Regions from separate parts of the Thermosinus thermophiluss DSM 23256 genome, predicted to be linked through region 2. Evidence: riboswitches for the same ligand, from Rfam matches in the RefSeq annotation. Region 2 holds a riboswitch; each other region holds the start of a gene.
The links. Region 2 has a riboswitch for S-adenosylmethionine ahead of metF (methylenetetrahydrofolate reductase [NAD(P)H]). Riboswitches for the same ligand answer to the same signal wherever they lie in the genome.

Region 1 (7,400 bases), on a different contig from region 2:
CGCGTTATTCCCCGGTGTAACAGTGCCCTCACGGCTTTCTATTTCGGCAAGCGACGGCCACCCCAGCTCCGTAGGCCGATCCCGCACCACTATCCAGCAGTAAACCGCCACTACGGCGGTAGCGGCGCCAATAATATAAAAGGAAGTTCGCCATCCTACCGCTTCCACCATTAGGGCCAGCGGCGTCGCTGCCAATAGCGACCCGGCCATGCCGATAAAGGCCGACAGCCCGGACATGGTGCCAAACTCGCAAGTCCGGAACCAATCAGCGTAAAACTTTACAATGTTAATATAAACAAACGAAACGCCTAACCCGATAATAAACCGGGCCACATATAAAAAAGGCAGGTCGGGTGCCCAGCCAAAAGCAAAAGCGCCACAAGCCATTACCGCCGCCGAAATGGTAATTGTCCGGCGTGGACCGAAACGGTCCGCCGCAATTCCGGCCGGTACCTGCAGTGCCGCATAAGTATAAAAATAGATGGACGAAAGCACGCCCAGCTCTGATGCGCGGGCAATATTAAAATCGCGCATCAGGCTGTCGGAAACAACGCCTGTCGCCACCCGGTGAAAATATACGATTAAAAAGGCCAATGCCAACGGCGCCCAAATAATCCAGCGGCGTCGCTTAACCTGCCGTACCTGAGCCGCCCATTCCGCATTATCCAAGGCAATCACCGTAAAAGCGTTTTGCGGCATGCGCTCTTAACATGCCTGTAATGCTCTAATTTATTGTACTTTTCTTTTGTCTTTTTGTCAAAACTAACCTCCATTTCTGACACTTTATTTTTCTACTTTCTTTACCCTTAGTGCCGGTTTACCCTTTTATCGGCAACTTTTTCGGCGTATTTACACGCCGGCGCAGCCAGACATCCTCCCATACCTATGCCGGAACAGATAATTAATATGTTTAAAATTGCCGGCCGGTGTACATCCTTAAAATAGTAAACTCTAAAGAAAGGGGATAAAGCTATGTTTGGGTTACCGCATCGCAATGGCAATTTGCCTGCCGCCCCACGCGACTATTTTAATCAAATTATGCGGAGCTTCTTTGACCATGACTTTTTGGCGCCTTTTGAAAACATTGCTGCCCTGACAGGCTCTTTTCGCGTCGACCTTCGGGAAACGGAAAACGAATACATCATCGAGGCGGACTTACCAGGGGTTAAGAAGGAAGATATTACCCTGCGTTATGAAAATAATTATTTGACCATCGCGGCCCAACGCAATGAAACCCAGGAAGTAAAAGAAGAAAACTATGTGCGGAAAGAACGACGGTTTGGCCAGCTCCAGCGGAGCTTCTATGTCGATAATGTAATTGAAGACCAAATAAGCGCTAAATTTACCGACGGTGTCCTTACCGTTACGCTGCCTAAGAAAGACAAGAACGAGAGAAGAAGGAGCAACATCCCAATTCAGTAAACAGCGGCCGTACTTACCGGTACGGCTGTTTTTTATCCCTGCCGGGCACCCCAAAGCAAAGCGGCAGATTGGCCAACCCCGATTACAGGGCCGACCAATCTGCCGTCTTCTATCTTACCCGTACCGCTTGCTGCAATTCTTACGCCATTTGCGCCAGAGTGCTACTGGCCGAAGCCACGTCTTGCATGGTCGCCGCTTGTTCTTAATACTGAAAAAAGAATAGAATTATTAATCGAGCAGTTTAAAGCAATTCTATAATTTTTAGGAATTTAAAACTCGGGAACCAGCCGGGCGCCAAAATAGGCCAGACTTGATGCCCGGAAAAAAGACTGTGCCCAGGGCAAGCGGACCGGCGGCGCTATCGTATTGATAAAGTCCGACAAAACTGGGCTTAACGCGTCAAAATCAATCAAAAACCCGTCATGTCCATGGGGACTGTCAATCTGGGCATACCGCGCAGCCTTGCCGAGGCGGCGTAGGACTTCAACCAGCTCCTGTTGCTGATAAGCCGGATACAAAATGTCGGAACTTACCCCTACGATTAAGACACGAGCTTCAATCCTGGCCAGGGCTGCCTCATAAGACGCATAACCGGCACCAAGGTCATGAAGGTCAAGGGCTCTTAGCAAATAAAGGTAGGAGTTGGCGTCAAACCGGCGTACCAGGCTAATCCCCTGGTAGTCAAGGTAGTTTTCCACTTCGAACTGACCGCCGCGCATTCTCCTGCCAAACTTAGCGGCCATTGACGGCTCGCTTTGGTAGGTAATCATTCCCAGGGCGCGGGCGATCGACAGGCCGATTTGCGGGCCGGCGCCACCATAATAATCACCCTGCCGCCAGGCCGGGTCGAGCATCACCGCTTCCCTCGCCACTTTATTGTAGGCTATGGACTGGGCGGAAGAATAACCGGGAGCCGCAATGGCTATTATACCATCCATAAATCCGGGATAAGTGACCCCCCATTCCAAAGCCTGCATCCCGCCCATGGATCCTCCGATTACCAAGGCCAGCCGGTAAATGTCAAGTTGCTCTAACAGCCGTTTCTGGACATGGACCATGTCCCGTATGGTAATGGCGGGAAACCGCATGCCGTACGGCCGCCCGGTCGCCGGGTCCGGCGAGGACGGCCCCGTCGTTCCCCGGCATCCACCCAGAACATTGGAACAAATAACGAAGAAACGGTTGGTGTCTATCGGCCGTCCCGGTCCTACCAATGCGTCCCACCAACCTTTTTCGTCCTTGTCGTCGTGGGCCGCCACATGGCTGTCGCCAGTCAGGGCGTGGGCCACCAAAATTACGTTGTCCCGGTTGGGCGATAGTGTCCCGTAAGTTTCATAAGCCACGGTAACATCGGTTAGTGTTCCACCCATGGTCAGTACGAGAGGATTGTCCGGGTCAGCCACTTTCGCATACTTAAGAAATGGACGCAAAACACCATCCACCTCCTACCGCCAACTATAAGGATAGAGCAAACTCTCCCCATCTAAAGCGCTTGGACCGCCGCCAGGGCCTGCTCAAGGTCGTAAATTATGTCGCTTACATCTTCAATTCCTATGGAAAGACGGATCATGTCATCCGGCACTCCCGCACTGGCGCGCTGCTCTGATGTAAGCTGCGAATGAGTGGTGCTGGCGGGATGAATAACCAGTGATTTGGCATCGCCAACGTTAGCGAGCAAGGAAAGCAACTTAAGGCTGTCAATAAACTTTTTGCCGGCCGCAAGACCGCCTTTTATGCCGAACGTCAGGATGGCTCCCGCACCCTTTGCCAGGTACTTTTGCGCCAAGTCATGCTGCGGGTGGCTAGGAAGACCGGGATAGTTGACCCACGCTACCTGATCATGTGCGGCAAGGTATTCTGCCACAGTCTGGGCATTCTCACTGTGACGGGCCATCCGTAAGTGCAGCGTTTCCAGTCCCTGAAGCAGCAGAAAACTGTTAAAAGGGCTGATGCAGGCGCCAAGGTCGCGTAAAACTTGCACCCGCAGGCGAATAATAAAGGCCATGGGGCCAAACTCCTGAGAATAGCGCAAGTTATGATAACTGGGATCAGGCTCATTCAATAACGGAAAGTTGCCTGCGGCCCAGTTAAACTTACCGCCGTCGACGACGATACCGCCCATCGTCGTACCATGACCGCCGATAAATTTCGTTGCCGAATGGACTACGATATCGGCACCGAAATCGAAAGGCCGGCATAAATAAGGAGTGGCAAAAGTATTATCGATAATCAGCGGTATGGTATTCTCATGGGCTATAGCGGCGACTTTTTCAATATCCAGTACCCCAAGCCCGGGATTGCCGATAATTTCCCCATAGACAGCTTTAGTCCTTGGTGTGATGGCTTTCCGGAAATTTTCCGGGTCGCTAGGGTCTACCAATTTAACAGTTATACCCAGCCTGGGCAGAGTATACAGAAAAAGGTTATACGTTCCGCCGTAAAGAGCGGAGGAACTAACAATTTCGTCGCCGGCTTTAGCAATGTTCAAAATAGTGGCAGCGATCGCCGCATGACCGGAGGCGAAAGCCAGCGCGCCCACCCCGCCTTCCAACGCGGCCATACGCTTTTCCAATACGTCGGTTGTAGGGTTCATTATCCGCGTATAAATATTGCCCGTTTCTTTCAAGGCAAACAAAGCGGCGGCGTGATCACTGTCGCGGAAATTGTAAGAAGTCGACTGATAGATAGGCACAGCCCGGGCCCCGGTGGCGGGATCGGGAGTCTGGCCGCCATGAACGGCCAAAGTGGCAATTTTCAGGTTGTCTGGCAAATGCATTTCCTTCTTCTCCTTTCACCGGCATACAAAAACCCCCTTTCCAGAGGAAAGGGGGTTTTGTACACGCGCACCTTTCCTCTCATCTTCCAGGATTTCTCCTGCTGGAATTAGCACCACTGCTTATAAAAGCCGGTTGCCGGGCGTCATCGGGCCAGTCCCTCGACCACTCTGGATAAGAGGTGTATGCCTTATATTTTTGTAATTGAGCAGATTATAGGATATATTGAAACAAATGTCAATAGCCGGATTATTAAAATGTGATTATCTTGTGATATGTCACCTTGTAGATTATCTTGATAAAATGTCACTATGAACAACGAGGTGCGTTATCTAATGTCGGAAAAAAGCTTCCTGGCGCTGATGCGGATTGGCCGCTGCTTTTAGCTACTGCCGGAGTCCAGTCATTAATTCAAACCGAAAGAAAACGTTCTCCTGCCACTTCCTATGTAATTTGCAAGCAACCTTTTTGTATTTATTTGCAATGTACACACATATACATGCAATACAATTAGTTAACCAATGGATTATCGAAAGTAATGAAAAGAAGCTGAATGCCTAGAAAAACAAAATACTGGGTTGGAATGCCTTCCAACCCAGTATTTATGCGCTTTCTGGTGCGCCCGGCAGGAATCGAACCTGCGCACCCGGCTCCGGAGGCCGGCGCTCTATCCCCTGAGCTACGGGCGCATGGTGTTGTGTTCAGCGACAGAAATGATTATATCATAAATAACCGGTATTGTCTAATGTTTTTTTGTAACTTTTTTGTGTAAACTTTTGGGAGTAGATTACTTAGGCGCAGCCGGAGTCTGACAATAGGGGCAAGTGCGCCATTCACGGCTGAGTTCACGGCCGCATGCCTCACACTTGGGCTTTAGTGTATAACTGCAGTAAGGACAAACCTTATAATCTTCCTTGACCTTGGCGCCGCACATCGGACAATGGATCTGGTCGTTTACCGGTGTAGCCTCCACATCAATGACCGGCTCTTGGCGCTTGGTAGTTTTCATGACTTGCCTTCGGCCAATGAGCAGGTATAACGGGAGGAAGACAATAAGCATAGCCAGCGTTCCCAGGGACCACAACAAGGCCGTGCCTAATTCATGACCGCGGCTTCTGGCGTCGTTATACACCCAATAAGCAGCAATAAAACCAATGATAAACGAAATAGTCGTAATCACCCAAACGGCTCCTTTCGGAGTATATACATTAATATTATAACATTTCCAGTCAAGCAAAATCAATAAACAAGGCCCAATAGAAAAGCCACGTCCAGCGACGCGGCCAGCAGCTAGCGTTGTTTTAGTGCAGGCTCATAACGGCCAGGGTTAGCACCAAGGCGGTGCCGATACTGTAAATCAGCAAACTCCCCACATCTTTGAGCGTAACATTCATGTTTTGCACCACCCTCTCACGTCGTTTGTGGTTTCATTTTATCAGAATTTAAAGATAATTTCAAGTAAAAAAATTTGGGACTTATCCCTAATTTTATTACTTGTTCTTAATAACAGATGCAAATTCTGACGTTTTTAACCACTAATTTCATCAAGCGATTTTCGGCGCGTTTCTTCGCCCAACACTAAAACAATAGTGGCAATAAACAGCATGGTAGCCGTGAACATCGTGAACACTCCGGCGAAAGCGGCGCCTCCTCCCAGCATATAACCGACAATGGTGGGTGCCAGGATACCGCCAAACCGGCCCACGGCCGCCGCCCAGCCCGAGCCAAACGCGCGAATGCGGGTTGGATAAAGCTCCGGCGTATAAGTATATACTACTCCCCATGCGCCCAAATTGAAGAAAGACATCAGGCTCCCCCACACAATGAGCGCCCAGGGAGTATTGGCATAACCAAAACCAAAAGCGGCGGCGGCGCTGGCCGCCAAATACAACGCCAGTGTCGCCTTGCGGCCGATACGATCCACCAAATAAGCGGCGCTGAAATAGCCTGGCAGCTGGGCCAGGGTCATTATCAGCACATACTCAAAACTTTTGATAATGGTAAATCCCTGGGCCGTCATCAGCGATGGCAGCCAGGTAAAAATGCCATAATATGAGTAAACAATACCGAACCACAGCAGCCAAAGCATGGCAGTACGCCGTAAGAAGGGCGGCGCCCACAGTTCGGCAAACATTACTTGCCGAACCGTCTGCGCTTTCGGCGCCGTCGGGGCAAAGGCCGTTGTCACGCCGGCCGCCGCTTCAAGGCCACTGACGATGGCATGAGCTTCGTCCAGCCGTCCCTTGTCCAGGAGATACCGCACCGATTCCGGCACGGCCAAACGGATAACAAAAACATACAAGGCGGGCAAGGCACCGATGAAAAATGCAGCCTGCCAACCGTAAAAGGGAATAAACAGATAAGCAATCAGCGCCGCCGCCAGCCACCCCAGTCCCCAGAAACTTTCCAGCAAAACGATGAACTTACCCCGCGCCGCCGGCGGCGAGTATTCGGTCATCAGCGTCGCCGCCACCGGCAATTCGCCGCCCAGACCAAAACCAACCAAAAAACGAAAAACCAGCAGCGATGTAAAATCCCAGGCCAGACCGCACAGCCCGGTGGCAATGCTATAAATTAGCAGTGTCACGGCAAAAACTTTTTTGCGGCCGTACCGGTCGGCGGCAAAGCCGGATAGCACTGCCCCTACGGCCATCCCAACCAGCCCGGCGCTCCCGATATAACCCATCTGGGCCGGCGACAACCCCCAGGCCTTAGCGAGCGCCGGCAAAACAAAAGCGATAAGACCGGTATCCATGGCGTCGAACATCCAGCCGAGGCCGGTCGCTACCAGCAGCTTATAATGAAACTTGCTAACAGGCACTTGTTCGAGACGGCTGACAATATCCACAGTGACCCCTCCATTTGTAATTACATCTGTCTTGACAGTTGTAATTATTATAAACCTTATTCCGTAAAGTAACAAGAGGGGTACGCTATAGTAAAGTACTTCTATATTGGTAAAAAATTAGGAGGTGGCCTATTTCCCAGGCAAAAGAGCTTGTATTCACGTAACCCGCTGCTACTCCCGCTTAACCCGCCTAGCCTAATTCGCTGATAATCATGCCGGCTACGATGAGAACGCAGCCGATAATCTGTTTCACGGTCAGTATTTCCCCCAACAGAAGATAGGCGGCCAAACCGGCAAAAACGGGCTCCATGGCAAAAATAATCGCCGTCCGGGTGGCGGTGGTAAAGCGCTGCATG
Region 2 (7,400 bases):
GTCAGCACCTTAATTTCGTTGTTAGGTAAATACTCGTTCAGCGTCCGGACAATATTTTCGGCGTCGCCGGCGTTAAAGGCATCAGTACCGGATAGTAGCTGCAGGGGCTGGAGGATCGAGAGAGTGATTGCCTTGTTGTCCACCATGCCGTCGAGAAACGCCAGCATGGCCTTGACTGGTTTTGGCGCCGGAATTTCAAACTGGCGGAGAATAAAGTCTTTGTTTTCCGGCAGGCTGTACAGCTCGCGCAGGATTTTCTCGTTCTCGGTCAGACTGGCGCTTACGGTGCGCTTGAGCGGCGGCGAGCCGCTGTCATAGGCGAGACGGATAGGCGTCAGTTCCTGCCGGCGCTGTTCGAGTAATTCCAGTTCCTGGGCCAGGTTGGCAAGACGCTGTTTTCCATCCGCGCGGCTTAAGGCGGCGTGGGCTTTCTCCATGACGCGGCGTAAATCGCGGGCATAGTCCAGCAAGGTGGCAAGCTGGGCGGCGGCATCGGCCAGCGGGGCGGTTGCATCCGCTTCGGGCTCGCGTTCATAGGATTCGCTCTCGTCAAGCACGAACGGAGGCTGCTGGCGGGGCGGCTGGTAGACAATAAAATTGCGAAACGCGCGATATGCTTTCGTAAAAACGGTCTCCATCGGCAGCCGTCACCCCCATAAACATTGTCATGGATATTGTTTCCTCCCCTGCCAAAAATATAACCGGCGCGACTGCTTCATTAGCGGCGCGCCGGTGGGCCTGCTCACTGCTGCTTGAGGCTTACCAGGACAGTTTCCGCGGTAAATTACCTTCCTCGAACGTCGTAACCTTTGTTCTTATATCCTTTTGGCAAACACTTTATAGTTGCTTGGTTAAAAAAGCGGGCAACCGCTTCGGCCCGGCAATAGCTGGATTTTACTTGTTTGGTTCGCGTTATACGGCTAGACACCTGCTTATGTAGAACAACATAAAATATACTAAACAATTTCTTGCAAAGGTGGGAAAATTATATGGATATCTTTTGCCGGGAAGTGGAACCCTTTGTTCCCCTTACCATCCATGAAATTAGGTTTTGGCTTCGGATAATGAAAGAACATTCTCTTTTTATTAAATTAGGCCTGCCGTGCGACCAGACCGCATTAATTGAAGAAGCCCAACGGTTCTATGACTGTTTTGCCGAGCTGGAAAAGCAGGCCTGCCAAGTTCAATGCGATGATCATTTTCGCAGCTTCGTGAAACAAGTTTTAACCGCTGTTAAAAACATCTTCAGCTTTAAACGGCACCTCCTTCACCTGCTTATCGAATGTAAACTCCGCGGTGGTTCTAACTATCCCTTATTAATTGACCACATATCCCGTGAAGCGCTGTACTTCTACAAAATACTGGAAAAAATCCGCAATGGGGAAATGCGGTATCCTGTAGATGCTATCGTTAGCGAAAACGTATTCTGGCTCAGGATTATGGCTGATCATTTAAAATTCATCCGTGGTTTGCTCGACCCTTCTGAGCGCGAATTCATCGACAAAACCAATGTCCTCAGCAATAAGTTCGACCAGCTGCAATTGCATGCCCGTGACTTCGACAGCATGCTGTGGCACTTCCGCCCAACCCCCGACTTCATACGTTTTGAAAAAGAAGTAACAGATGCTACAATACGCCTGCGCGATTTTAAAGCAGCCGCAGAAGAGCTTATCAAACAGTGCGCCGTACTCTCGCTAATCCCGCCGCTATTAGCCGATCATGTCCGGCGCGAGGCGGAGCACTTCCTGGAAGTTCTTGAATTGATACATGGCGAAATGATGCAAGGCAGTAACCCGGATATAATCCTCTGCGATCATGACTTTCGGTAAGTAACCAACATGGCAGCCAATCACGGCTGCTATTCTTATTTATGCGTGCGCCGCCAGGCCGATGCCAACTGTAAAAATCCCCGAGCTGACCCCGGATCAGCTAAAAAAAGTGAGGCAATGGTATCACTGGGGTAAACTGGTAATATTTTTTTATAAAAACCGATTTAGGGGGAGGAGCGTTATCGTGTCCTACCATTTTCGCAATTTAGTGTTTGAAGGCGGCGGTGTTAAGGGAATAGCGTACAGCGGTGCTCTCGAAGTGCTAAAAGAAAAAGAGATCTTGCCGAACATTAAGCGAGTCGGTGGTACTTCGGCTGGTGCAATAGCTGCTTTATTGGTCGGCTTAAATTACACCGCAAAAGAAATTAAAAACATTATAAGTGAATTGCACTTTCGCCAATTTTTAGATGATACGTGGGGAATTATTCGAGACACGCGTAGATTAATCTCCCAATTTGGGTGGTACCGAGGTAATTTTTTCCGCGAATGGGTGGGAAATTTAATTAGTGCTAAAACCGGAAACAGTGAGGCAACCTTTCATGATATTCAAAAGTTAAAAGAAACGAATAATTTTAAAGACTTGTATTTTATAGGCACAAACTTATCAACGAAATTTGCGGAAGTCTTTTCCCACGAGCATACGCCGCGAATGTGTGTTGCTGATGCAGTCCGCATATCAATGTCAATACCATTTGTCTTCACAGCTCAGCGCAGCCCCCGTGGAGATTGTTATGTTGATGGCGGAGTGCTTGATAATTTCCCAATTAAGCTTTTCGATCGGAGAAAATATGTCGAACGTTTTTCAACAACACCTGACTATTATCAAAAACATAATCAACAACTACAGGAGGAAGGTAAGAAAATTAGTCCATATGTTTATAACCAGGAAACCCTTGGCTTTCGTTTGGTTTCCGGGAGCGAAATCGCCATATTCCGGGATCATGCTGAACCACCTCGCCATGATATAAACGACTTTTTTGCCTATACATGGAGCCTAATCGAAACTATTTTGGAAAGCCAGCAGAACCAACATTTACATAGCGATGATTGGCACCGGACTATCTATATTGATACACTAGGAGTAAAGACTATGGATTTTGGAATTGATTCTGCTAAAAAAGAAGCATTGGTAGAATCGGGCCGCCGATATACGGAGAAATATTTCGCTTGGTATGATAACACTGAAAACCCAGCATACAATCGCCCGTGAGACATGTTAGGCGCAAGCGCACTGGCAGCGCTTTAGCAAATCACGTCTGTTAAACCAATATCTTGCATCCTAGTAAAAAATAGTAAATCCGGTACTCATTAAAGGAATTAAGAGGTTACGTAGAGAAAATTCAAATAATACATATCTAGGGGGAGTTGAGAGCATGATTAAACGGGCCGGCGAATTAGTCACCGAGGTTGCCGCCAACCGGTTCGGCGGCAAGGGCGAAGTAATTGGGACTAAACTGTTGGACATGGAACAATTGCAAGGCAAAGGCAGGTTATTCTCCCACAGCATTCTCAAGCCGGGCTGCTCTATCGGTTACCACCAACACAATGGCGACGCTGAGACTTACTACATCCTTAAAGGCGAAGGCCTGGTCAACGATAATGGCACGCTGGTTAAGGTCCAAGCCGGCGACGTCGTCTTTACGGCCGACGGCGAGTCCCACTCCATTGAAAATACCGGTACGGAAGATCTTGAATACATCGCTTTAATTCTCTACTCCAAATAAGATGGTAACAGGCTTTACGCTATTATTGGCGTAAAGCCTGTTTGTTTAGTGATAAACCCCTTGACAGAAAATACATTTTTGGCGTATATTAATCTCAACTTCCAAAAGTTGTATACCGTGTACTCTTATCAAGAGCGGTGGAGGGACTGGCCCTGTGAAACCGCGGCAACCGGCAACAATGCGTCTGGTGCCAAATCCAGCAGAATCTTCGGATTCTGGAAGATGAGAGGAAAGGTATGGCTGCCATAATATGGCGTCTCTTTCCTCTCGGAAAGAGACGCTTTTATTTTACCTTATTATCGGCGACCACCTCGGCGCCGTCGGAAGCACCCGGCTGGCCCCCCTGGACAAAACCTGCGCCAAAAAATAACGCCAAGAAAGGATGCCGCCCATGTTGATACACCAGCTGTTCGCTCAAAAACGCCCTGTCGTGTCCTTTGAAACCTTCCCGCCCAAACCAGCTTCCCCCCTGGAGTCCATTTTCCAATGCATTGAAGAACTGCAAGCGCTAAAGCCCGATTTTATCAGCGTTACCTACGGCGCAGGCGGTTCCACACGGGGCCGCACGTTGGAAGTAGCCCGACACATCCAGCATGACCACGGCATTCCCGCCCTGGGGCACCTTACCTGCGTCGGCGCCACCGCAGCGACCATTCAGGCAATCTTGCACGAATTTGCCGCTCAGGGCATTGAAAACATCCTTGCCTTACGGGGCGACCCTCCAAAAGACGCCCCTATTCCCCCCACCCCTTACCGTGCCAAAGACCTCATCCGCTTTATCCGCCAGCAGCGCCGTCCCTGCAGCATCGCCGCAGCCGCCTACCCTGAAGGGCACCTGGAAAGCCCCAGCCGGGAGGACGATCTACGGTTTCTTAAAGAAAAAGTGGACAGTGGTGTCGATTTCCTGATCACCCAGATCTTTTTCGACAACGCCATGCTCTATCGCTTCCTGGAAGACGCCCGGGCGCTGGGCATTGACGTTCCTGTCATGGCCGGCATCATGCCCGTCTTCAGCCGCCCCCAGGTGGAACGCATCTGCTCGCTCTGCGGCGCTACGCTGCCGCCGGCGCTGGTTAAGCTGATGGACAAATATGGTCACCAAAAAGAAGCAATGGAACAGGCGGGCCTTGAGTACGCCAGCCGCCAGATCGAAGACCTCCTTGCTCACGGCATTGACGGTGTACACCTGTATACCATGAACCGCCCCCATCTGGCACGCACCCTGGTCCGGAATACGGGCCTGCGCTAGGCGCCTCACACCGGCAAAGCAACCACTCGAATCTGCCAGGCTAACGTAAAAAGACAGCCGTTACCAGGCTGTCTTTTAGTTTTTTTTCACATATTGTATTTTCCGGTCTTTAAACCAGACCGGCCGAAGGTGACAATAATCGGCAATGGCCAGGGCCACGTCCATACCCTTGCCGATATCGCCGGGAGTATGCGCGTCCGAACCAATGGTTACCAGTCTCCCGCCCAGCTCGTAAAACCGTTGGTAGACCGGAACAAGCGCCTTTACCGTCTCCTCCCGGTTTAACCGTCGGGTGTTGATCTCCAAAGCCAATTGCCGCCGGGCTGCGGCAGCCAACACCCGGTCAATGAGCTCCGGAAACTCGTGATAATAGACTTCAGGATCAGCAAACCGGGCATACCGGGCAATATAGTCGATATGCCCCAGACTGTCAATAAATTCATAAGACTCCAGGCACTCGGCCATCGCATCAAAATACCGGCGGTAAACTTCAGCTTTCGTCCGCAAGTTATAAAACTCGGCGCAATAAATGTCTATATTGTCAATGACATGGATCGAACCAATGACATAGTCAAATGGATAGTCCCTGACAATCCGCCGGTTGTCGGCCTCCAGGCCAGGCCGCATACCAATCTCGATACCAAGCAGAACCTGCTCGCTGCGGTATTTTTCATACTCGGCGAAATATGCCGCGGGATTAAAAATAAAGGCCTGCGGCTCAGGATAATCAAGGTCCATGTGCTCGGTAATCGTAATTCCCAAGCCCAACTCACCGGCTTTGGTCATAGCCTGATTTATAGTCATCCGCGAATCGGTAGAAAACTTGGTATGCATATGGGTATCAAACAACATTGTCATCGCTCCGTTCGGCCTGATGTATCCGGTTTCGTGAAATTTTTCATAGTTCCTATTATAACACAGGCTATGCTTAACTTCTAAAACAAACCATGGGCAAAGAATTGTTATAAAATTCCGGCTTTGTACCGGCAACAAGCAAAGCCCCGGTTTCCGGCTGAAGTCCGGAAACCAGGGCTTTTTGCTGCTGTCCTTAACCCAAATCTTTAGCCACCTGCCGCATGCGCTCGCGGATCGCCAGGTTATACGGGCAGCGCTTTTCGCATACGCCGCACCCGGTGCAGTCCGAGGCTTTCGCTTTCAGTGCCGCATAACGCATGGGGATGGCCTCTTTTAGCCCATAAGATACATATTGCAAATGGAAAATAAACACCGTAGGAATATCTATCCCTGCCGTGCATGGCAAACAGTAACCGCAGCGCCGGCAGAAATTGGGCCCGATAACTTGCGCTTCGGCTGCGAGTACCGCCCGTTCCTCATCCGTAAGCGGCCTGAAACTCTTCGCCACTTGCACATTCTGTGCGACCTGCTCAACGCGGTCCATACCGGGAATGGCGACGGCAATATCCTGTTCGAGAATAAACCTGAGGGCAAGTTCAACATTTTTAACCTGTCCGCCGCCCAGCGGCTTCATCACGATACAGCCAACATCCAGCGACCTGGCCAACGGGAAAAGCACATCAAGCGCCCTGGTCTCGATAAAGTTAAACGGAAACTGCACCGTACTGAACTCACCGGTTTTTATCGCTTCCGCCAAAAGCTCCACGTTATGCCCGGTTATGCCAATATGACCGATTTTTCCCGCTTGCCTGGCCTCCCTGAGCGCTTCAAGGGCGCCGCCAGGCGCCATAACCGCCTCAAAATCAGCCCGGGTCTTTATATTATGTAGCTGGTACAGGTCAATGTAATCGGTCCGCATTGTTTTCAAACTAAGGTCAATGTCCCTGGCCATGGCTTCCTTATCGCGGGCCATACTCTTGGTTGCCAGATAAAACTCGCGCCGACGTCCGGCAATATGCTGCCCGATTTTGGCCTCGCTATCGGTATAAGCGCGCGCCGTATCAATGAAATTAATCCCCGCATCCAGGGCAGCATGCAATATTGGCCCGGCCTCTTCCATCGTACAACGCTGGATAGGCAACGCCCCGAAACTAATTTCTGTAACTTCCAGCCCGGTTCGGCCCAAACGCCGTTTCAGCATATGAGATCCCTCCATTCGCTTGCGCTTATAAACGGCAGCTGTTTTGGACTAATTCTCTTAATTTTATTTTTCTTTGCCTATTTGCAAATACCTTCACTATTTTCTAAAATTGGCTGGGCTTGGTTGCCACTAAACTTTCTTGTCGATCGGCGGTTTGGGCAGTGGTCGCCAGGCGCTCAAGTTGCGTGGCAATCGACGTAAAGCTGAAACTCATCATTATATCTTCCAGCTTGGCTTTTGTTCCCCGGATATTGTAATAGTGTATAAAAGCTTCTTTACACGGAAGGATTAGCCTTCGTTCCGTGCAATCGAGCTCGCGCGGGTGCAGGTAGACAACGACGCTCCTGCCCTTACGGTTGGCCGCGCGAATGGCTTTTTTGATCAAGAATGCCGGGAAAAACCGAAAGTAAAATCCGCCGGAGTAGCCGATATTCCGCCCAAAGAGACTCACTACCGACGTGGGTACCTCCCAAATACCGAGCTCCCTACCGTTTACCCTTGGCTTATGAATGTCGGTGGGAGCCGACGGAATACCGTAAAGA
Region 3 (7,400 bases), on a different contig from region 2:
AACAAGGTCGGCGGGGTATTACCGCCGATCAGATTAATATACCTGGTGAAGCTACTGTCATTGTTAACAAAGGGACGCAAAAGCTCTACGTTGTGCAAGCATATCTCTATTTTAAAGAACGGAATATAGATGCGAACAAGCCGGCTATATTGGTTGTTACAGCGTATGACCAGAAAAAACACAGCTTTTATTTTGATTTACCAAACATTAAGTAAAAAATGAATTAGGTACTGTACGGAGGGCAAAAGCCCCTCCTTTTTCTATTGCTTTTTTCCGGCGAAAAAAGGAATTATAGGAAGTAAGGCGAAGTAATTTTAAAAAATCATGGTTTAAATATATTTTTTGCCGTCAATAATAACAACGCGAAGGAAGGTGCATCATCTGGTGCTCAAAAGTATGACTGGATTTGGTCGCGGGGAATATATCGACAGCAATCATCGTTTTACCGTCGAAATTAAAGCTGTAAATCATCGTTATACCGAAATTGGAATCCGGGCGCCGAAAAATCTGGGGGCTTTGGAGGACAAAATTCGCCGTAGCATTGCCCAAGCGTTGTCCCGAGGCCGCGTTGATATATATATTGCCATGGAAGAATTTGGCGAGCAGCAACGGATGGTTAGGGTTGACAAAGAATTGGCAATGGCTTACCATAATGCAATGAGAGAATTAGCGGGGTTATTGAACAGCTCGGCCGTGGATTTTACGTCGCTTATTGCAAGGTTTCCTGATGTTCTGAAAGTGGAAGAAAAAGAGCAAGATGTCCTGAAGTTATGGCCCAAATTAGCGGAAGCAATGGATGCAGCTATCGGCAATCTCCTCGCTATGCGTTTGGCCGAGGGCGCCAACATACAAGCTGATTTGACAACGCGAATTGCCAAAATAGAGAGTTATGTTCAGCAGCTTGAAGAGCGGATGCCGGTAGTGCTGGAAGAATATCGCGCCAAACTGCTGGCACGCATGCGCGATGCCTTGACTGCTATAGGGGCCGAGCCTGACGAGACGCGGTTGCTCCAAGAGGTGGCTTGTTTTGCCGACCGGACTAATATTGCGGAAGAACTGGTACGGCTAAAGAGCCATCTTGCCCAGTTTCGTTCCACTCTGGACGCTGATGAGGCTGTAGGAAGAAAGTTGGACTTTATCGTGCAGGAGATCAACCGCGAAACCAATACCATTGCCTCCAAGGCCAACGATTTCGCTGTTGCGAACATTGTTGTTGAAATTAAAAGTGAGATTGAGAAGGTCAGAGAGCAAATCCAAAACATAGAGTAATATAGAGTAATAAAATGTGAAGCGCAGCCAGAATTTTATTAGGGGGAATTTATTATGGAGATTAAACTTATTAATATTGGTTTTGGCAATATCGTATCGGCTAACCGTATTGTTAGCATTGTTAGCCCCGAATCGGCTCCCATCAAACGAATTATTCAAGAAGCCCGTGACAGAGGGATGTTAATTGACGCGACTTATGGCCGCCGTACTCGCGCCGTTATTATCGCCGATAGTGATCACGTCATTCTCTCAGCTGTTCAGCCCGAAACGGTTGCCCATCGTTTGGCCAGCAAGGATACAAGCGATGATACGGCGGAATAGACACTGAAAGGAGACTCGCAAATGGCGCAGCAAGGGATCTTAATTGTGCTTTCCGGGCCGTCCGGGACAGGTAAAGGGACGATTTGCCGGGAATTGCTGCGTAATGATCCTAATTTATATTACTCAATCTCAGCCACCACCCGCTCACCCCGTACCGGGGAGGTGAACGGGGTTAACTATTGGTTTGTATCTCGCGAAAAATTTCAAGCCATGATTGAAAACGATGAGCTGCTTGAATGGGCCGAAGTGTACGGGAACTTTTATGGAACACCGCGGCAATATGTAATGGATTTACTAAATGGTGGCAAGGATGTTTTGTTGGAGATCGATATCCAGGGCGCGTTGCAGATTAAAAAGAAGTTTCCCCAGGGGGTATTCATATATATCTTGCCGCCCTCTTTGGACGAACTGGCGGATCGCATTCATAAACGAGGGACTGACAGTGCTGAAGCGATTAAACAACGGTTAAGCTGTGTAACGAGTGAATTAAGCTGCGCTTATAACTACCATTATTTGGTTGTGAACGACGAAGTGGAGCGTGCAGTACACAAAATAGCCGCAATTATTACGGCGGAAAAATGCCGGGTGGAGCGCAACAATGGCTTGATTGACAGCATTTGTCAAACTTCACGGAACGTACTAAAACTTTAAAGGAGGGAGTCTGGTTGATTCGTCCATCCTTAGACGTTTTAATTGATAAAGTTGACAGTAAATATACATTAGTCGTTCTTGCAGCAAAGCGGGCCCGGGAAATTATGAATGGTGAGCCTCCGCTTGTGGAAAGCAAATCGAATAAACCCGTTACCATAGCCTTGGAAGAGGTTGCCCAAGGCAAAATTACTTATGAACGTACCAAGACAGGTATTAAGTAGGAGGCCACCGTGATGAAGGGCAAAAATATTGTCCTGGGCGTTAGCGGCGGCATTGCCGCTTATAAAAGTGTGGAAATAGTCAGCCGTTTGCGGAAAGCCGGGAGTTCTGTTCATGTTATTATGACCAAGTCGGCTACTGAATTTGTTACACCCCTTACTTTTCGGGAGATAAGCGGTAATCCGGTAGTTGTTGATATGTGGGAAGAACCGAAAAACTGGAATGTTCAGCATATTGCATTGGCCACTTTGGCCGATTTATTTTTAATAGCCCCTGCAACTGCCAACATTATTGGCAAAATTGCCAACGGTATTGCCGATGATATGCTTTCAACGACTGTGATGGCTACCAAAGCGCCGATAGTACTGGCGCCAGCCATGAATAGCAATATGTATCTAAATCCTATTGTCCAGCAAAATTTGCAAAAACTGGCTGGATTGGGCTATCACATTATTGAACCCGCAACAGGCATGCTGGCCTGCGGGGTGGAAGGTCCCGGACGTTTGCCCGAGCCGGAGATAATTGTTGCCAAAGTGGATGAACTGCTCCGGCCGCACGGTGTACTGGCCGGAAAGCGAATTTTGGTTACTGCCGGCGGTACGCGGGAACCGCTCGATCCAGTGCGTTATTTAGGCAACCGGTCGAGTGGCAAAATGGGCTATGCAATCGCCGAAGCAGCGGCGCTCCGCGGCGCGGAGGTTATTCTCGTCTCCGGCTCCACCGGATTAAACCCGCCACGGGGTGTTTTAGTAAAAATGGTGGAAACAGCGGAAGAGATGCGGCAGGCCGTGTTGGCCGAATATGCTGCCTGTGATGTAGTGATTAAGGCGGCGGCTGTGGCCGATTATCGGCCTAAAGAAATAGCTGAGCATAAAATCAAAAAAACCGGGGAGACGCTTACTCTTGTTTTGGAAAAAAACCCGGATATTTTACGGGAGTTGGGAGCGTTGAAGCGCCACCAGATCCTGGTGGGGTTCGCCGCTGAAACGCAGGACTTGCTTGGTAATGCCCAGGAAAAGTTGGCCAAGAAAAATCTTGATATGATAGTAGCTAATGATGTTACGCTCCCGGGTGCGGGTTTTAACGCCGACACTAATATTGTTAAGCTTATTTACCGTGATGGTAGTGTTGAAGAACTAGAACAAATGCCAAAAAAGCGTGTTGCGGAAATTGTTCTTGACAGAATTTGCGATTTATTGACAAAAAGAGGTTGATTTTTTTCTTGTTTTACTTTAAAATTGCTTTGGTGAAAATTACATATACTATACTCATCAAGAGTTGGTGGAGGGACTGGCCCGATGAAACCGCGGCAACCATTTGGCAAGTCCAAAACGGTGCCAATTCCGGCGCATGGCGCGAGATGGGGAGTATACGACCAAAGCCTCCCTTATGGGAGTTTTTTTATTGATTAGGAGGTGCACAAATGGAAAAAAAACGGGTATTATTTACTTCGGAATCGGTTACCGAAGGGCATCCGGACAAAATTGCCGATCAAATTTCTGACAGTATTCTCGACGCAATCCTTGCCCAAGACCCCATGGCCCGTGTCGCTTGTGAAACTTTAGTAACAACCGGCCTTGTCCACGTGGTAGGAGAAATTACAACGTCTTGCTATGTCGATATTCCGAAGATTGTGCGGGAGACCATCAAAGAGATTGGGTATACCCGTGCAAAATTCGGTTTTGACGGTGATACCTGTGGTGTGATGACATCAATTGACGAGCAGTCGCCGGATATCGCGATGGGCGTAAATAAAGCGCTGGAAGCTAAACGCGGCGAGATGGATGAATTCGAGGCAATCGGTGCCGGTGACCAAGGCATGATGTTCGGCTATGCAACTAATGAGACCCCCGAATTCATGCCATTGCCTATTGCCTTAGCTCACCGTTTGGCCCGCCGGCTGGCCGAAGTTCGTAAAAACGGTGAACTTGCTTACCTGCGTCCTGATGGAAAAACCCAGGTGACAGTAGAGTATATGGATGGCAAGCCGGTTCGTGTGGATACCATTGTCGTTTCGGCTCAACACAGCCCTGACGTGGATCTTGCCACCATTGAAAAAGATATCATCGCCAAAGTTATTACTCCCGTTGTCCCCGGAGATATGCTAGATGCTCAAACCAAATATTATATTAATCCTACCGGCCGTTTTGTCGTTGGTGGGCCGCAGGGAGATGCCGGCCTGACTGGGCGCAAAATTATTGTCGATACCTATGGCGGCATGGCCCGTCACGGCGGCGGCGCTTTTTCCGGCAAAGACCCCACTAAAGTCGACCGGTCAGCAGCTTATGCCGCTCGCTATGTGGCCAAAAATGTTGTAGCCGCCGGCTTGGCCGATAAGTGTGAAATTCAGTTAGCCTACGCAATCGGTATTGCCCGCCCGGTATCGATTATGGTTGAGACTTTTGGTACCGCTAAAATTCCCGAAAGCCGCATTGTCGAACTTATTCAAAAGCATTTTGACCTCCGTCCGGCCGGTATCATCAAAAGCCTGAACTTACGTCGTCCTATCTACCGCCAGACAGCAGCTTACGGACATTTTGGCCGAACGGATATTGACCTTCCGTGGGAGCGAACCGATAAAGCGGAAATTTTACGGCGGGAAGCAAATCTTTAATTTTAACCGCTGGTACTGGCAATACTAACATCATAGAGATAAGCCAAAGGGGGTTAGTATTGCAGTGCCTGTTTCAAAAACAATCAAGAAGTCGGTATATTCGATTGGCGGTCTTAAGGGTGATCATTGCCGTGACCGCATTGAGCACACCTTAAGCCATCTTGACGGGATTACCGATGTCGATGTTAATCTAAATACCAGACAAGTTACGGTTGAGTATGACGCTAATATAATCGCCAGCGGCTATATTGAAGAAACTTTGCAGACGCTCGGATATTCCATCCGCAGGTAGGCTATTTATTATGCGGTACCGTTTTACGCCGCTGGGAAAGCGTCGCTTGAAACGTTTTTTTAAACGTCAGCCTATGGATACGTGTTTTGAGTTAGATGAGTTCCTGGCCGGTTATGAACAAAATGATGACCGGTAGCAGGTATTTCCGGCCTAAGCTAGAATTATCTAGATTATACCGAACAGCGAAGTAAGATGTACTGTTTGCTGCAAACAGTACTCTTCTTTTTTATGAGGTGAAGAAAATGGGGCGCATTGCGGAAGTGGCCATCAATATTCCGGTACGGACTATCGCTGCCACCTTTTCTTATCTGGTTCCGCCGGAATTGGCGTTTGTCGGCAGGGGATGGCGTGTGCGGGTGCCTTTTGGCCAACGCGAGGCCGAAGGCTTTGTTGTTGCCGTCAAAGAGCAGGCCGAGGCAGAAGGGTTAAAGCCCTTATTGAGCGTGTTGGACAATGAGCCATGGTTTGATGAAAATATGCTGCAAACGGCCGAGTGGATGAGCAATTACTATTTGTGTCCGCTCGCCGAAGCTTTGCGCCTGTTTGTGCCCGGAAGAGGAGAATTAAAAAGTCATACCGCATATCGTTTGAACGAAAAAGAGAGCGAACCAGAATTTTTCTTTCCTCGCCAAATTTCAGACGAAATGCGCGAGGTGCTTAATCATTTACGTGTAAAGGGCCTGACTACCCAAAAACAACTTGTTACAGAATTTGGCCCGAGCGTGTTAAATGTTCTCCGTAAATTGGAGCGGTTGAATTTGGTCGAACGGGCAGCAACGAGTACATCGAAGTTCCGACCGCGGTTTGAGCAGCGGCTGATGCTTGCAGTAAGCCGTCAAGAAGCCGCGAAAGCTCTTGACCGCCTAACAGGCAAACCAGCGCAACAGCGGCTGCTGGCAGTCCTACTGGAAGAGTCAGAACTAACACCAACTTGCCTAAAACAGCACCGGATCAGTGCGGATACAGTTAAACGTCTTATTGCAGCCGGCTTAGTCCGCAGTGAACGGCGGCGGGTGATGCGAAATAGTTATGCACAATTGTATCGCGGGACGCCGCCGCAGGGAGCTCGATTTGCATTGACGAACGAGCAGCGCCAGGCCGTTGCCCAAATCATAGCAGCTATTGCTTCAAGAGAGTATAAGTCTTTTCTTATTCATGGCGTAACCGGGAGCGGCAAAACGCAAGTATATATTGAGGCAGCAGCGGCGGCAAGACAGCAGGGTCGGCAGGTTATTATGATGGTGCCGGAAATTGCCCTGACAGGCCAGACCGTTTCCCGGTTTAAAGAGCGGTTTGGGGAAGACGTAGTCGTGGTTCACAGCCGCCTGTCAGCAGGCGAGCGTCACGATGCCTGGCAACGAATCCGGTCCGGCGAAGCGGGTATAGTGATTGGCGCTCGCTCTGCCGTGTTTGCCCCTTGTGCAAAAATTGGCCTTATTATATTGGACGAAGAACACGAGTTTACATATAAACAGGAAGAAAGTCCCCGTTATCATACACGTGAGGTGGCCCTTACCCGGGCGAGACAGGCAGGAGCGCCGGTAGTGCTTGGCAGTGCGACTCCGTCATTAGAAAGTTACTATCAAGCCCTTTCGGGCAAGCACATTTTGCTAACCTTGTCTGAGCGTGTAGATGGCCAGGTCTTGCCAGCGGTGACGGTGGTAGACATGCGTGAGGAGCTGGCGGCCGGGCGCCGGGGGGTAATTTCTCAGCCACTACGCGAACTGCTAACGCAGACCCGTCGTGAAGGAGGACAAGCTATTATTTTACTGAACCGCAGGGGCTATGCCACGTTTGTGTTATGCCGGGAATGCGGTTATGTCTTGCGATGTGAGCACTGTGACGTTTCGCTTGTTTATCACGCCACGGATAAAACAATTAGGTGTCATTATTGCCAAAAGACGCGGCAGGCGCCCAATCTTTGCCCGGCTTGCGGCAGCCGCTATATTCGCTATTTTGGAACGGGCACGCAGAAGGTAGAAGAAGAACTGGCCGAGCTTTTTCCCGAAGCCCGGGTGGTAAGGATGGATCAGG
Region 4 (7,400 bases), on a different contig from region 2:
CACTTCAAGGTACATATAAAGCGCGAATAGAGATATACCCTTCTGTGTGTTAAGCGGAAGAGTGTATTTATTATCCTCTAACAGGATGAGATAAAATTTTCAGAATAGAGGAGGATTTTAGCATTTGTTTTATGAATACTATAGTATTCATAAAACGACATAAAACACCAATATGTGTGCAAATTTGTAAAAATAGCAATCAGCTATCTTGCTCCAAATGCTCCATGAATTGCACCAGCGAAATACCCAGTTCCCTGCAAATTTTCTCTATAGTTCGCAAAGACGGACTCTTAAGGCCCCTCTCCAGCTGGCTTATGTACGTGCGGTGCAATCCGACGTTTAAGGCAAAGTCTTCCTGGCTGATGCCCTTTGCCGTTCTTAACTTTTTCAGTACTTGGCCAAATTTTCTGTCTGTCATACTACAACTATATGCTAGGTAATACTATTGGTCTACAGACTATAGTATTCTACAGTTTTCGGAATATTAAAAAATAATGTCGGGTTTTAGTTATATTTTATTGAAGGAAACTTATATCTAAAAAGAATTAATATGTGAAAAGAATTAATATAAATAACTTTGTATCAGGTTGCGACTACGATTACCAGCGTTCTCAAGGAGCTGAAAAACAGGTACAGGCGGTCAATACAACAGCTGCCACCGAGGAGCAATATCGGCCTCCGTGGAAGAGATTGCGGCATCCAGCCAGGTTTTAGCCAAGATGGCCGAGGAATTTCAGACAGCGATTAGAAAGTTTACAATCTAGGAAGTGTGTTGTGTTTCGTTTGGAAAAATGGAAAGCATCATCAACCTTCGCGGCAAGGTATCTCTGTTCCGTAATACGTAAAAGGGAAGCCGCCTAAAGAGGGTGCTTCCCTTTTGCATAAACATTGAAAAGAGCAACTTGCGATGCAAATCTTTTCCAAGCCTAACACTATTCTTTGGGGTGAGTGGGGTATGACTGAGCTAAATGCCATTATCGAAGACATGAAAGTTTTAAAAAAATATTACAATAACGCCAGACTGGTTGACCCTTTACTCAAGAGAGTAATTAATTCTGATGGGACGCATAGCTCAATTTTTGAGACAGAACCAAATGCTGAGCCGTGCTATCAGTTTTGGGCAACTGGTCGTGTTTGTGCAAACTGCATTTCCTTGAAAGCGGCGTTAAACAACGCTACTTTTGCTAAATTCGAGGGTTGGGGCGATAAAATATATATGATTACTGCTTTGCCTATCCGTCTAGATGATCGGACTGTAGTGCTAGAACTGCTTAAAAATGTTACTAATCAGGATATCTTGCTAACTTTGATGGGTACGGTAAGTACTTTAACGGATATAAATCAGAAAGAGCAAATGAAAGCAATTTCCCCAAGATACGAAAAACACCTCGAAGATTTGGTAAGGCAAAAGACTGAAGCGCTGGAAAAGGCTAATAAGCAACTGCAAAAATATAGGATTCTGGCCGAACATGCGAAAGATATTATGCTATTTATTAACATGGATGGACGAATTATAGAAGCGAATGAGGCCGCAGTTCGTACCTACGGCTATACTAAAGAAGAGCTAATCTCGATGACTGTTGGTGATCTGCGGGAAAGCAGCACCAAACGTCAGATAGCAGCGCAGATGGCATTGGCAGATAAAGAAGGGATAGTATTCGAGACAGTTCATAAATGTAAAGACGGTCGGTTGCTTTATGTCGAGGTAAGTTCTCAGGGAACGACTATCGGCAATGAGAGGGTCCTCTTGAGTATCGTGCGGGATATATCGGATAGAAAGCAAGCCGAAGAACAGTTAAAGCACATGGCTACCCATGATTGGCTGACGGGTATTCCCAATAGGCACTATCTTGAAAAATATCTTGAGGAAACTGTGCAAAATGCAAAAAAGGAGACTACAGGTGCGCTTCTTTTTCTTGATATAGACAATTTTAAGGTCATTAATGATACGTTCGGACATGCCGCAGGCGATAAGGTATTAGTAGATTTGACGAAAAAACTAAAAGCGATTATTAGAAAAAACGATTTTTTAGCAAGACTTGGCGGCGATGAATTTGCCATTGTACTGCGTGGCGTAAGCGTCGAGGGGGCAAAAAGGGTAGCTAAAAAGATATTGGCGACACTAAATGAAGTCGAGTTTGCTGTGGATTTGATTGGCAACCATTGTAAGGTAAGTGTTAGTATCGGTATTACCATTATTGATAAGCTAACAGACACACAAAAACTCCTGGCCTATGCCGATGTGGCCTTATATCGGGCCAAAGAAGAAGGTAAAAATAGAGCGGTATCTATTGAAAACTGCGACGAGAAAATACGGCTATTTGAAACACATTCAACTGTAAAAAAGATTAATGACAGTTTGAGAGATAATCGCCTTGTTTTGCACTATCAGCCGATTATGTCAGAAGCTGGGATAAGTCATTACGAAGCACTGTTAAGAATCTTGGATTCTGATGGAAGAATTATTTACCCGAATGAGTTTATTCCTACTGCGGAGCGTTTTGGTCTAATGAGTCAAATTGACAGATGGGTCATTAATGCTGCTATGGAAGCATTGATGAAAAATCCTGAATTATCCATTTTTGTCAACCTCTCGCCTTCAAGTGTAGGTGATGATGAGTTACTTGACTTTATTGAATTTGGTCTTTTCAACAAAGGAATAAAGCCTGAGAGAATCGGATTTGAGATTACGGAAATTGCGGCAGTCAAAGATTTAATAAAGGCCCGGCATTGGATTAGCCACCTCAAAAAATTTGGATGCAAATTTGCTCTGGACGATTTTGGCGTAGGGTTTTCTTCGTTTACACATATCCAAATGCTACCTGTTGACTATATCAAAATTGACGGGTCGTTTATAAGGAACTTGGATAGTGACTTAACTCAAAAAGCCTTAGTACAAGCCATTAATACGGTAGCCCACACTTTGGGGAAAAAAACAATTGCGGAGTTTGTCGAAACCGAGATGATATGGCGAACTTTAAAGGAAATTGGGACTGATTTCGGGCAGGGATATTTCTTTGGTAGGCCTCGTCCAATTGATGACATATTAAAAATTAGCTTCTCATGTTTATGGCAGACTTATTTTGCATAGTTTGGCTGCCGAAATCTGCACGTATAAAATGCCGAAATTGAACAAAGTTTGCATAAACTTTGCATGGAGGGGCGGGTATGATTGGCTGTTCTAGCGGTGTTGCCTAAGCAACGCCGCGCAGCCTAAATATCATACCCGCAGAGGCTCCTTGTCAAGTTTATGCGGATGGATGAATAATTACTTAATTGCCGAAATCTGCATTTTTGGATTGCCAAATACATTCTCATGTGTTAATGAGTAGATGAACCAAATTTAAAGAGATTTGGTCAGCAACGTAATTAATTAAACAAAAAAGTGAATGGATACAACAAAGTAATTACAATCGCAATGAATTGGTCGAAACAATTTTGTATAAGGTGGTATGGGAAACAGTGCGGGAATGCTTAGATCTGTCGAGTGAGTTGAATGCCAGCCTTGCGGCTTTTCTCATCAAGACTATGCCGCTAGCTGTAATGATTGTAAATAACGAAGTTAGAGTACGGTGCATCAATGACGCAGCCATAAAATTTTTTTGTATTTCCAAAGAAGAAGCCCACCTGCAAAAGTGTGGAGAGGTCTTGAGATGCGTTAACGCTCGTGGTCCTGAGGGTTGCGGAGGATCACCCGGTTGTTTGAGATGCGTGTTGCGTAAAAGTGTACTCGAAGCTTTAAACGGACAAGTTGTATCTCGCAACAAAGGTATTTTTAATGTTATCCAAGATGGTGAGGTCAAGAGGCTAACCCTCTTGGTGACGGCAGCCCCAATACTATATGAAAACAAGCGAATGGCAATCGTGCTTACTGAAGATGTATCCCTTGTTACTCAGCTAGAGGGACTAATTCCAATCTGCTCGATCTGCCATCGTATTCGTGACGAACAGGGCAATTGGATAACCCTCGAAAAGTATTTAAAAACGCATTCTGAAGCGGAATTTACGCACGACTATTGTCCAGTGTGCAGTGATGAGATGCGCACCAAACACTCTTTGAGTAAAGAATAAGCAACTACTATTTTCTGCAGTATGAATTTCGTCGACACGGTAGAAAAACGCGGCAGAAGTTGAAGATGGCCTTTCCGCAACGCGTCGGCTGTGCTGCAACGCTTTTCATGCAGGTGGCTGTTTTTATTTGGCAGGGAGTGCGGCATTGAGCATGAATCGCATGCAAAAATACATCATCAGGCATTGATAGGGGCGTTTCTGCTCCTATTTTTGTTTTGGGTTGTAGGCTACTAGTGGAATGCCCGCAGTAATGCAAAATTGAACTAAAAAGTTGCTGGGACGGCATAGCAGTATTTGGGGCCGCTGGGCCCCTTGCAGTCATAAAATATATTGTAGATAGTGTGGCTAATAGCGAACAGGGAAAAAATCCGTATGATAAGGGGGAAAACTGGTGACACCCGATGAGTTTATTGCCTGGTTGGGACCCGTAGCTCAACGTGTTTGCCGCAAGTACGGCCTGCCTGCCAGCGTCTGCATCGCCCAGGGAGCACTGGAAAGCGGCTGGGGGCGGTATACAATCGGCGAGTATAACCTTTTTGGCCGCAAGGCCGTTGCTGGTGACAAGTCAATAACCATCACCACACAGGAGTATATTAACGGCGAATGGGTAACTATAAATGACGAATTCAAGGACTACGCCAGTCTGGACGAGGCCGTGGAGGACTGGTGCGTGCTAATGACTGAGGAGCCGGCATACGCTGACGCGCTGGCCATATGGCAAGAAACGCATGACATTGAGCAGTTTGTGTGTACGATGGGACGAATATATGCCACGGACCCGGAGTATGCGGATAAGGTGCTGGCGACGATCAGGGCGAACGACCTGACGTGTTACGACGAGCAAGCGGCCTAAAGTGATGTTTGATCTGCATACTAATTTCGAAAAGCTGTGTATATACTGCGGGCGGTCATTGTGGCCGCCGGCAGTATTTTTGCTAATCATTGGGTGGGCGAAAAGTTTTTCCCCAAGCAGCAACAGACGCCGCAAATCAGCGTGAACTTGGACGGAAAACCATCAAAACCCAGTGAGCCGCAAGCTGTATATATCCAGGGACAAAATACCAGTACCCGGGAAATCGTTTACGTTCCTAAAGAAACGGATCCCAAAACAGGCCAGCAAGAACGCACAAACGTCCAATTCGAGAAGCGGCAGGGTAAGGTCTATGTAAAAGTAAACGGCAAGGAGTTTGAAGTCCCTGCCGAGGTTAAAGAAGAAGCTAAGTTTGAAAAAGGCAAACTGGTTGTTACTGAAGAAACTGAAATTCGTATTAATATTACCGCCCCTAAGCCTACGCTGAATGTTGGCGTTGGCTGGTCGATGAACGGTCCGGCAGCGCAGGTGAATGGGCAACTGTGGAAATCGGTCAGCTGGTGGGTTTACGGAGACCGGAAGACGGTGGCTGGTGGAGTGCAGTTTCCAATAATGAAATAATTTCCCCTTAGGTTTCACTCGGTGGTTTCGGCTGCTTTAGGAACCTTAAAAAGGCGCAAGAGGTCATAAAAAACTATTAAAGACTACAATAGCGGCAAGTCGGAAACGCGCAATTGTTGAGGCGTGGCGATACATTCGGAACAATTGGGATGGAATATGGCTATTGACAGTGTTTATATCGGCGTGTTAATATCTAAAACAACCAAATAAGTCACTCTTATCCAGAGAGGTCGAGGGACTGGCCCGATGACACCCGGCAACCGGCAACGCAAGGTGCTAATTCCAGCAGGAGTAATCCTGGAAGATGAGAGGAGAGGTATACTAACATTCCTTTCCTCGGAAAGGATTTTTTGTTTGCCGCTGACCGATTAACAAAGAGTAGGGAGGAAATGGCCATGGCGGTTAGCAGTAACATGAATACACCCGACAACCTGCCACCCCGGGTATGGGAAAAGATTGAGGCGGCAATCCGCACAGTAGGATACGGTTCAATCACGATCATCGTTCAGGACGGGAGAGTCATCCAGATCGAAATAAACGAGAAAATCAGGCTGGTCTGATGGGAAAGGGGAAGCGAGATGGACGCGAAAACAAACGGGGTAAGCGATTTTAAGATCGGGGCTGTCAGGGCGGAAATTCTCAAGGCTCTCAGCGGTCTTCAGTACGGGCAAGTGGTCATTCAGATAAAAGACGGGAAAGTGACCCAGATCGATAGAACCGAGAAAAGGCGCCTACCGCGACTGGAAGGTGTGGACGGCGACGGCATCTGATTTCAGGCCAATCAGAAGACTACAATTAGTTTCATATAAACAATCACGCTTTTCAGGTGCCATTCGTCTGCGGCGCAAACCTGGGTGAGGCGCTGCGCCGCAACGGCGAAGGTGCGGCGATGAACCGTGCCAAGGGAGAGCCCGGTACCCCAATCTCAGCGAAGCAGTGCGGCACATACAGCCTGGTAATGGGCGAGATCAGGCAGCTCCAAGGCTGGCACCCGAAGAAGTGACGGCTTTTGCTAAGAATATAGCTGCATGGCGTGGGGTTCGAGGACCCGCGCGATCTGCTTGATGATTTGTTTGCGCCATGGCTAAAATAGAGCACGTTGACACCAATGGCTACATGTGGTAAACTTAAAAACAAGTAAATAACTCTGAGCTGATCAGTAAGACTGAAGGCTGAGGTAAAGTCCCACCGGGACTTTTATCTCAGCTTTGTTTTTTACTCTTAGTCACGGACCAACTATACCGCTGTTCCCGGTAGATCCTGCTGCCCGTGGTCGGAGTGGCTGGGCAGCGCGGTCATCGGTTACCGCACTGGCAGCATGAACCAAGTTCTTGACCTTGAGAATAAACAAAAAGCTTAGGAGGAAAACAAAAATGGCCAAAATAGCGACGAACTTGACAGATCTCATCGGCAACACCCCGCTTCTGGAACTGGGGAATTACAACAGAGCAAAGGGACTAAACGCCAAGCTCATCGCCAAACTGGAATACTTCAATCCACTGAGCAGCGTCAAAGACCGCATCGGTTACGCCATGATCAAGGACGCCGAAGACAAGGGACTTATCAATAAGGACAGCGTTATCATCGAGCCGACCAGTGGGAACACCGGCATAGCCCTGGCCTTCGTGGCCGCTGCCAAAGGCTACCGGCTTATCCTTACCATGCCGGACACGATGAGTGTCGAGCGGCGTAACCTGCTCAAGGCGCTGGGCGCGGAACTGGTGCTCACGCCAGGGGCGGAAGGAATGAAGGGGGCCATACGCCGGGCCGAGGAACTGGCGGCTGAAATACCCAATTCTTTCATACTCCAGCAGTTTAAGAACCCTGCCAACCCCGCAATCCATCGTGTCACGACTGCGGAAGAAATCTGGAACGACACTGACGGCCAGGTAGACAT

Region 1: another riboswitch for S-adenosylmethionine. It lies ahead of BLQ99_RS05790 (homocysteine synthase); the one in region 2 lies ahead of metF (methylenetetrahydrofolate reductase [NAD(P)H]).
Region 3: another riboswitch for S-adenosylmethionine. It lies ahead of metK (methionine adenosyltransferase); the one in region 2 lies ahead of metF (methylenetetrahydrofolate reductase [NAD(P)H]).
Region 4: another riboswitch for S-adenosylmethionine. It lies ahead of BLQ99_RS06115 (YezD family protein); the one in region 2 lies ahead of metF (methylenetetrahydrofolate reductase [NAD(P)H]).

The regions. Positions count from the first base shown of each region.
Region 1 covers NZ_FNBU01000007.1:45,116-52,515, forward strand. The annotation lists gene BLQ99_RS05775 (MFS transporter) at 1-699, opposite strand, end outside; gene BLQ99_RS05780 (Hsp20/alpha crystallin family protein) at 973-1,422, shown strand; gene metX (homoserine O-acetyltransferase MetX) at 1,692-2,852, opposite strand; gene BLQ99_RS05790 (homocysteine synthase) at 2,906-4,198, opposite strand; SAM riboswitch class I at 4,275-4,377, opposite strand; tRNA gene BLQ99_RS05795 (tRNA-Arg) at 4,811-4,885, opposite strand; gene BLQ99_RS05800 (zinc ribbon domain-containing protein) at 4,984-5,376, opposite strand; gene BLQ99_RS05805 (MFS transporter) at 5,725-7,044, opposite strand; gene BLQ99_RS05810 (DMT family transporter) at 7,235-7,400, opposite strand, start outside.
Region 2 covers NZ_FNBU01000006.1:96,624-104,023, reverse strand. The annotation lists gene BLQ99_RS05445 (spore germination protein) at 1-638, opposite strand, end outside; gene BLQ99_RS05440 (DUF2935 domain-containing protein) at 990-1,829, shown strand; gene BLQ99_RS05435 (patatin-like phospholipase family protein) at 2,014-3,039, shown strand; gene BLQ99_RS05430 (cupin domain-containing protein) at 3,203-3,553, shown strand; SAM riboswitch class I at 3,676-3,782, shown strand; gene metF (methylenetetrahydrofolate reductase [NAD(P)H]) at 3,945-4,802, shown strand; gene BLQ99_RS05420 (histidinol phosphate phosphatase) at 4,878-5,654, opposite strand; gene BLQ99_RS05415 (aldo/keto reductase) at 5,851-6,858, opposite strand; gene BLQ99_RS05410 (DUF3473 domain-containing protein) at 6,962-7,400, opposite strand, start outside.
Region 3 covers NZ_FNBU01000009.1:71,662-79,061, forward strand. The annotation lists gene BLQ99_RS07065 (hypothetical protein) at 1-215, shown strand, start outside; gene BLQ99_RS07070 (YicC/YloC family endoribonuclease) at 397-1,269, shown strand; gene remA (extracellular matrix/biofilm regulator RemA) at 1,324-1,590, shown strand; gene gmk (guanylate kinase) at 1,612-2,241, shown strand; gene rpoZ (DNA-directed RNA polymerase subunit omega) at 2,256-2,462, shown strand; gene coaBC (bifunctional phosphopantothenoylcysteine decarboxylase/phosphopantothenate--cysteine ligase CoaBC) at 2,472-3,674, shown strand; SAM riboswitch class I at 3,726-3,827, shown strand; gene metK (methionine adenosyltransferase) at 3,884-5,074, shown strand; gene BLQ99_RS07100 (heavy-metal-associated domain-containing protein) at 5,139-5,366, shown strand; gene priA (primosomal protein N') at 5,609-7,400, shown strand, end outside.
Region 4 covers NZ_FNBU01000007.1:107,796-115,195, reverse strand. The annotation lists gene BLQ99_RS06145 (hypothetical protein) at 1-30, shown strand, start outside; gene BLQ99_RS15425 (helix-turn-helix domain-containing protein) at 200-418, opposite strand; gene BLQ99_RS06135 (putative bifunctional diguanylate cyclase/phosphodiesterase) at 956-3,091, shown strand; gene BLQ99_RS06130 (transcriptional regulator) at 3,463-4,071, shown strand; gene BLQ99_RS06125 (glycoside hydrolase family 73 protein) at 4,463-4,924, shown strand; gene BLQ99_RS06120 (hypothetical protein) at 4,985-5,503, shown strand; SAM riboswitch class I at 5,718-5,814, shown strand; gene BLQ99_RS06115 (YezD family protein) at 5,899-6,063, shown strand; gene BLQ99_RS06110 (YezD family protein) at 6,082-6,273, shown strand; gene BLQ99_RS15035 (hypothetical protein) at 6,330-6,506, shown strand; gene cysK (cysteine synthase A) at 6,877-7,400, shown strand, end outside.